One region of the Comamonas fluminis genome, then DNA from elsewhere that is predicted to be linked to it. Evidence: predicted binding sites of a transcription regulator. Region 1 holds the regulator's gene; the other holds the start of a gene.
The links. The regulator NrdR, encoded in region 1, represses ribonucleotide reductase genes. The targets are predictions, from matches to a motif close to CACNANATNTNGTG.

Region 1 (3,335 bases):
AACCTCAAGGTGGGTGTCAAGGTGCTCAAGGAATGCATTGCCCGTGCAGGCTCCGTTGAAGGTGGCCTGAAGTACTACGTGGGCGCCGCCAACCTGGAAACCGATGGTGGCTATGCCGCCAAGGTGCTGGCTGAGCACCAGCGACTGCGCCTTGGCGTGGGCCTGCGCGGCAGCTCGCTGATGACGGCCAAGGCCCCGGCTCCTGCCGCCAAGCCTGCGGCCCCTGAAGCCAGCAATGTGGCCGAGGCCACCACGGTGTCTCACGCCGAGCAAGTGGCTCTGGCCGACCCCAAGCTCTGAGAGAGACTGGATTTCCATGTTTTTGAAGCTGGCCATGGCCAGCTTTTTTCATGGCGCGATGTTTCAGGGTGCGAAGAAAGCGGGAAAAGCCTTCAGCGCCTTCGGCAGGCTGCCTGCTCAGCTACACTAGCGGGTGTACGCAACTGGCGATAGGCGCAGAAATCTCTGCCGCTGACGTGGAAACCAGCAGACTGCAAGGTCTGTGAACCACCGGGGAGCGTACCGCCCAAGGTCGACGTTTGAGACCTGCAAGCGTTTCAGCCGTTCGCCTGGGCAGCCCTTGGCCTCAAGGGAATTTCTAGTTCACAGGACTGCCATGTTTCAACGCACCGATACCGTCGCGAAAGTCGACCCCGAACTGTTTGCAGCTATTGAAGCTGAAAATACCCGTCAACAAGAGCACATCGAGCTGATCGCCAGCGAGAACTACTGCTCGCCCGCAGTGATGGAGGCCCAGGGCTCCCAGCTGACCAACAAGTACGCCGAAGGCTACCCCGGCAAGCGCTACTACGGCGGTTGCGAGCATGTGGACGTCGTTGAGCAGCTGGCCATCGACCGCATCAAGCAAATCTTTGGCGCTGAAGCCGCCAACGTGCAACCCAATTCCGGCTCCCAAGCCAACCAGGCGGTGCTGATGGCTTTTGCCAAGCCCGGCGACACCATTCTGGGCATGAGCCTGGCCGAAGGCGGTCACCTGACCCACGGCATGGCACTGAACATGTCCGGCAAGTGGTTCAAGGCTGTTTCCTACGGCCTGAACGCTGATGAAGCCATCGACTACGACAAGCTGGAAGAGCTGGCCCGCGAGCACAAGCCCCGCATCATCGTGGCTGGTGCTTCTGCCTACGCTCTGCGCATCGATTTCGAGCGCTTTGCCAAGATCGCCAAGGAAGTCGGCGCCATCCTGTGGGTGGACATGGCCCACTACGCAGGTCTGATCGCTGCTGGCGTGTACCCCAACCCCGTGCCTCACGCTGACGTGGTCACCACCACCACCCACAAGAGCCTGCGCGGCCCCCGTGGCGGTGTGATTCTGATGAAGGCTGAGCACGAGAAGGCCATCAACAGCGCCATCTTCCCCGGCCTGCAAGGCGGCCCTCTGATGCACGTGATCGCCGGTAAGGCTGTCGCATTCAAGGAAGCCCTGACTCCCGAGTTCAAGGCTTACCAGGAACAAGTCGTGAAGAACGCCAAGGTGTTCGCCGAGACCCTGACCGAGCGTGGTCTGCGCATCGTCTCCGGCCGCACCGAAAGCCACGTCATGCTGGTGGACCTGCGCGCCAAGGGCATCACAGGCAAGGCTGCTGAAGCGGCTCTGGGTCTGGCTCACATCACTGTGAACAAGAACGCCATCCCCAACGACCCCGAAAAGCCTTTCGTGACCAGCGGCATCCGCATCGGCACCCCCGCCATGACCACCCGTGGTTTCGGCGAGGAAGAAGCCCGTCTGACCGCCAATCTGGTGGCTGACGTGCTGGACAAGCCCGAAGACGAAGCCAACCTGGCCGCTGTGCGCGCCAAGGTGCAGGCTCTGACGGCCAAGTTCCCCGTTTACAGCAAGTAAGCAGGCAAGTTCGACAGGCTACGCGGATCGACCATGAAGTGCCCCTTTTGCAGCAACCCGGACACGCAAGTGGTCGAAACCCGCGAGTCCGAGGATGGGGGCTTCATCCGCCGCCGCCGCCGCTGCGGCGGCTGCGACAAGCGCTTCACCACCTATGAGCGCCCCGAGGTCAGCCTGCCGACCATTGTCAAAAAGGACGGCAGGCGCATCGAATACGAGCGCGCCAAGCTGCAAGGCTCTTTCCAGATTGCGCTGCGCAAGCGTCCTGTGAGCACGGCGCTGATCGACGAGGCGATTGACCGCATCGAAGACCGCCTGCTCAATTCAGGCCAGCGCGAAATCGATTCCAGCCGCTTGGGCGAGTTGGTGATGGATGAGCTCAAGGGCCTGGACAAGGTGGGCTATATCCGCTTTGCGAGCGTGTACCGCAGCTTTGAGGATGTGGACGACTTCAAAAGCATCATGGATGAGGTGCGCAGCCCCAAGGGCAGAGCCAAGGCCAAGACCGAGCCGCACTGATATGCAACAAAGCCACCTTCAAGGTGGCTTTGTTTTTTGGGGCGCTGTGTGCAAGAAACGCTCTCATTTAATGAGCATTGACCGCATGCAATCTCCTCTCTTCAGAAGAAATTTCTTCTGAAAGCATTAACGAGCACGCGCAATACGCTCCTGTAATGGAAGCAGCATGGGCTGCTGCTGGCTTTGCGCTCGCACATACTCCACCAGCGCATCCACATCGAGTGCACCACCCACCAGCACAGTGCCCTGCGTGAAGAGGCTGAAGTTGTCGCCGCCTGTACCCAGATAGCTTTGCAAGCCCACGCGGTAGCTGTGCTCAGGCTCAAGCAACTGGCCATTCAGGCGCATCTCGCTCACCCGCTGGTCCGGAGGCTGGCTGAGATCAAAGCGATACGTAAAGCCTTGCGAGACCTGCAGAATGCGCGGCGAATCGACTGTGTTGGTGCCGCTGTTGAACTGCTGCTCCAGCACCTGGCGAATCTGCTCGCCGCTCAGGCTCATCACCATCAAGGTATTGCCAAAGGGCTGCACGCTGAATAGCTGCCCATAGGTCACGCTGCCATCGTCTGCAGGCTGCAGATCGGCGCGCACGCCGCCAGAGTTCATAAAGGCCAGCTGCGCACCGCCGCCTGCCGCGCTTTGCGTGGCGGCCAGCATGGCATCGGCAATGATGCGCCCCATCACGCTCTCGCCATTGGCCTGCGGCGCACGGCTGGCCACACCCGCCAGGCGCCCCACTGTGGCGGCGGCCAGCGGCTGCGCAGCAGCCTTGTAGCGCGCCACCAGTTCAGCCACCACTGCATCGGGCGGGTACACCGGGAACCCGGGTTGCAGGGCCACCGTGGCCGTGCCGCTGGTAAAGGCCTCGCCCTGCACAATGTTCTGGCGCGCAGACTTCTGGCTGACGCGGCGGGTGCGGGCATCCACCTTGAGCTTTATCTCGGTCAGCAAG
Region 2 (3,335 bases), 860 kb from region 1:
GAAGGAAACAAGCACCATGGCGACCACAGCTAAGCCAGCAGACCATCGCTCCACCTGGGAGTCCGGCTGGTGGCAGGCTGCGCACAAGCTAGCCTCTCCCAACTTCGGCCCGCGCCCCGCAGATGCCAGCATTGACCTGGTTGTTGTTCATTCCATCAGCCTGCCGCCGGGCCAGTACGGCACCGGCGCTGTGCAGCAGCTGTTCACCAACCAGCTAGACTGGGATGCACACCCCTACTATCAAGGCATTCGCGGGCTGGAAGTTTCCTCGCACTTCTTCATTACGCGCCAGGGCGAGGTCTGGCAGTTTGTGAGCTGTGACGACAGAGCCTGGCATGCAGGCGTCAGCCACTGGCGCGGTCGCGATCGCTGCAATGATGACTCCATCGGCATAGAGCTCGAGGGCCTGGAGGGCCTGCACTTCGAATCTGCGCAATATCTGGCGCTGCAGAATCTGTGCCAGGCCATTGGCGATCACTACGCCATTGCCTATATCGCTGGCCACGAACATATTGCCCCCGGCCGCAAGCATGACCCCGGCGCCGGCTTTGACTGGAAAGCGCTCACTGCACAGCTCAAAGCCCAAAGCAGCACCAGCCACTGGCAACTGCCCCCGCAAGTTTGAGCTTGCACACCCGCAAGCCGTTGAGCACTCTCAAATTCAGAGCGTCACACGCTTGCCATTCATGGCATTCATAGTTGCCTGAATGAAGAACCCTGTCGAGCTGTGCGACAGACGCTAGCTTTTCATGAGCAGCATCCACAGAGCCCGACCGTTCAACCCCGGTCACTGTGCTGTCAAGCAGCTTTTGCGCGCTGATGTCGCTTCTGCCAAACACACATATTTTTTACAAATTTGCGCGGCTTGGCAGCAGCACCGTGCAACGCCCAGAGGGCCTTGTGTGGCGGGGCTTTGGAGCGCATTGCGCGTCTGTCAAGTGACCTATGAAATGTCCGCTTCAGTAGTTTCATCAGGTCAGCCAGATTGAACAGCGATACACTACCGGTAGTGTTTCAGGGCGCTTCAGACCCTACATCTAGTGTTTACAAGTTGTGCACACCCTGTGCAAACCATGTGCAGACACTAGCGCCCGAATTCGTTTTTGATGGCCTGCCCAGAGTGCAGGCCTTTGTCTGCCTATCCACATATTGACCCTGAGGAACTTATGCAAGAAGCGTTGAACTCACTGCCTTCTGCCGCGCCCGACAGCGCAGCCAATTCTTCCTCCCCCAACGACAACTACCAGATCATCCGCCGCAGCGGTGATGTGGTGGCCTTCGCCCCCCAGAAGATTGCCGTGGCACTGACCAAGGCATTTCTGGCCGTGCGTGGTGCACAAGGCGCAGCTTCGGCCAGCGTGCGCGATACCGTCAACGAATTGACCGAAGGCGTGGTGCGCGCCCTGCTGCGCTCGCGTCCCGAAGGCGGAACGTTCCACATCGAAGACGTGCAAGACCAGGTTGAGCTGGGCCTGATGCGCGGCGGTCACCAGGACGTGGCTCGCGCTTACGTGCTGTACCGTGAAGCCCGCAACCAGGAACGCGCCGAGCAGAAGAAAGCCGCCGAAGCTGCGGCCAGCGCCGCCAAGGCCAGCAAGCCCGCCCTGCAAGTGACCGACAACGGCCAGCGCGTGCCGCTGAACCAGGAGCGTCTGGAAGCCCTGATTGCCGCATCCTGCCGCAACCTGAACGCCGACATTCAGGCTGCCCCCATCGTGGCCGAGACGCTGCGCAATCTGTATGACGGTGTGCCACTGACCGAAGTGTTCAAGGCCTCCATCCTGGCTGCCCGTACGCTGATCGAAAAAGACCCCGACTACACCTATGTCACCGCCCGCCTGCTGCTGCACACCATCGTGCGCGAAGTCATGGGCCGTGATGTGCAGCCTGCCGAAATGCAGGCCGCCTATGTGGACTACTTCCCCGGCTTTGTGCAAAAAGGCGTGGACAACGAGCTGCTCAACCCCGAGCTGCTGAACTACGACCTGCCCCGTCTGGCCCAGGCCCTGAAGGCCGAGCGCGACGAGCAGTTCGACTACCTGGGTCTGCAGACACTGTACGACCGCTACTTCCTGCACGTACGCAAGACCCGCATCGAGCTGCCCCAGTCCTTCTTCATGCGCGTGGCCATGGGCCTGGCGCTGAACGAGCCTGACCGCAATGCCCGTGCCATTGAGTTCTACGAGCTGCTGTCCTCATTTGACTTCATGTCGTCCACCCCCACGCTGTTCAACAGCGGCACACTGCGCTCGCAGCTGTCGTCCTGCTACCTGACCACCGTGCCCGACGACCTGGACGGCATCTATGAATCCATCAAGGAAAACGCGCTGCTGTCCAAGTTCGCAGGCGGTCTGGGCAATGACTGGACCCGTGTGCGTGCTCTGGGCTCCCGCATCAAGGGCACCAACGGCGAATCGCAAGGTGTGGTTCCCTTCCTGAAGGTGGTCAACGACACGGCCGTGGCTGTGAATCAGGGCGGCAAGCGCAAGGGCGCGGTCTGCACGTATCTGGAATCCTGGCACCTGGACATCGAAGAATTCCTGGAACTGCGCAAGAACACCGGCGACGACCGCCGCCGCACCCACGACATGAACACGGCGAACTGGATTCCCGACCTGTTCATGAAGCGCGTGATGGAAAAAGGCCAGTGGACGCTGTTCTCGCCTGCCGACACGCCTGACCTGCACGACCTGTACGGCGAAGCCTTTGAGAAGGCCTACACCGCTTACGAAGCCAAGGTGGACAGCGGCGAGCTGAAGCTGGCCAAGCGCATTCCTGCTGTGGACCTGTGGCGCAAGATGCTCTCGATGCTGTTCGAGACCGGTCACCCCTGGATCACCTTCAAGGACCCTTGCAACATCCGCTCGCCCCAGCAGCACGTAGGTGTGGTGCACTCGTCCAATCTGTGCACCGAGATCACGCTCAACACCAGCGACACCGAAACCGCTGTCTGCAACCTGGGCTCGGTGAACTTGGTCCAGCACATCAAGGACGGCAAGATCGACCATGACAAGCTGCGCAAGACCGTGAACACGGCCATGCGCATGCTGGACAACGTGATCGACATCAACTACTACGCCGTGCAAAAGGCCAAGGATTCCAATCTGCGCCACCGCCCCGTGGGCATGGGCCTGATGGGTTTCCAGGATGCGCTGTATGAAATGCGCACCGCCTACGCCAGCCAGGGCGCCGTCGAATTTGCCGACGAAGCCATGGAAGCCATCTGCTACTACGCTTACTGGGCCTCGACCGAGCTGTCCAAGGAACGCGGTACCTACTCCACCTTCAAGGGCTCGCTGTGGGATCAGGGCATTCTGCCTCCCGACACCCTGAAG

Region 2: a site for NrdR is predicted at 1,030-1,043, ahead of JDW18_RS18535 (ribonucleoside-diphosphate reductase subunit alpha). Genes of this name have one in related genera too.

Annotation. Positions count from the first base shown of each region.
Region 1 covers NZ_CP066783.1:3,145,008-3,148,342, forward strand. Annotated here, with positions in the region: gene JDW18_RS14685 (lytic transglycosylase domain-containing protein) at 1-300, shown strand, start outside; ZMP/ZTP riboswitch at 430-582, shown strand; gene glyA (serine hydroxymethyltransferase) at 617-1,864, shown strand; gene nrdR (transcriptional regulator NrdR) at 1,898-2,383, shown strand; gene JDW18_RS14700 (bifunctional metallophosphatase/5'-nucleotidase) at 2,510-3,335, opposite strand, start outside.
Region 2 covers NZ_CP066783.1:4,009,872-4,013,206, forward strand. Annotated here, with positions in the region: gene JDW18_RS18525 (sigma-54-dependent transcriptional regulator) at 1-33, shown strand, start outside; gene ampD (1,6-anhydro-N-acetylmuramyl-L-alanine amidase AmpD) at 17-625, shown strand; gene JDW18_RS18535 (ribonucleoside-diphosphate reductase subunit alpha) at 1,167-3,335, shown strand, end outside.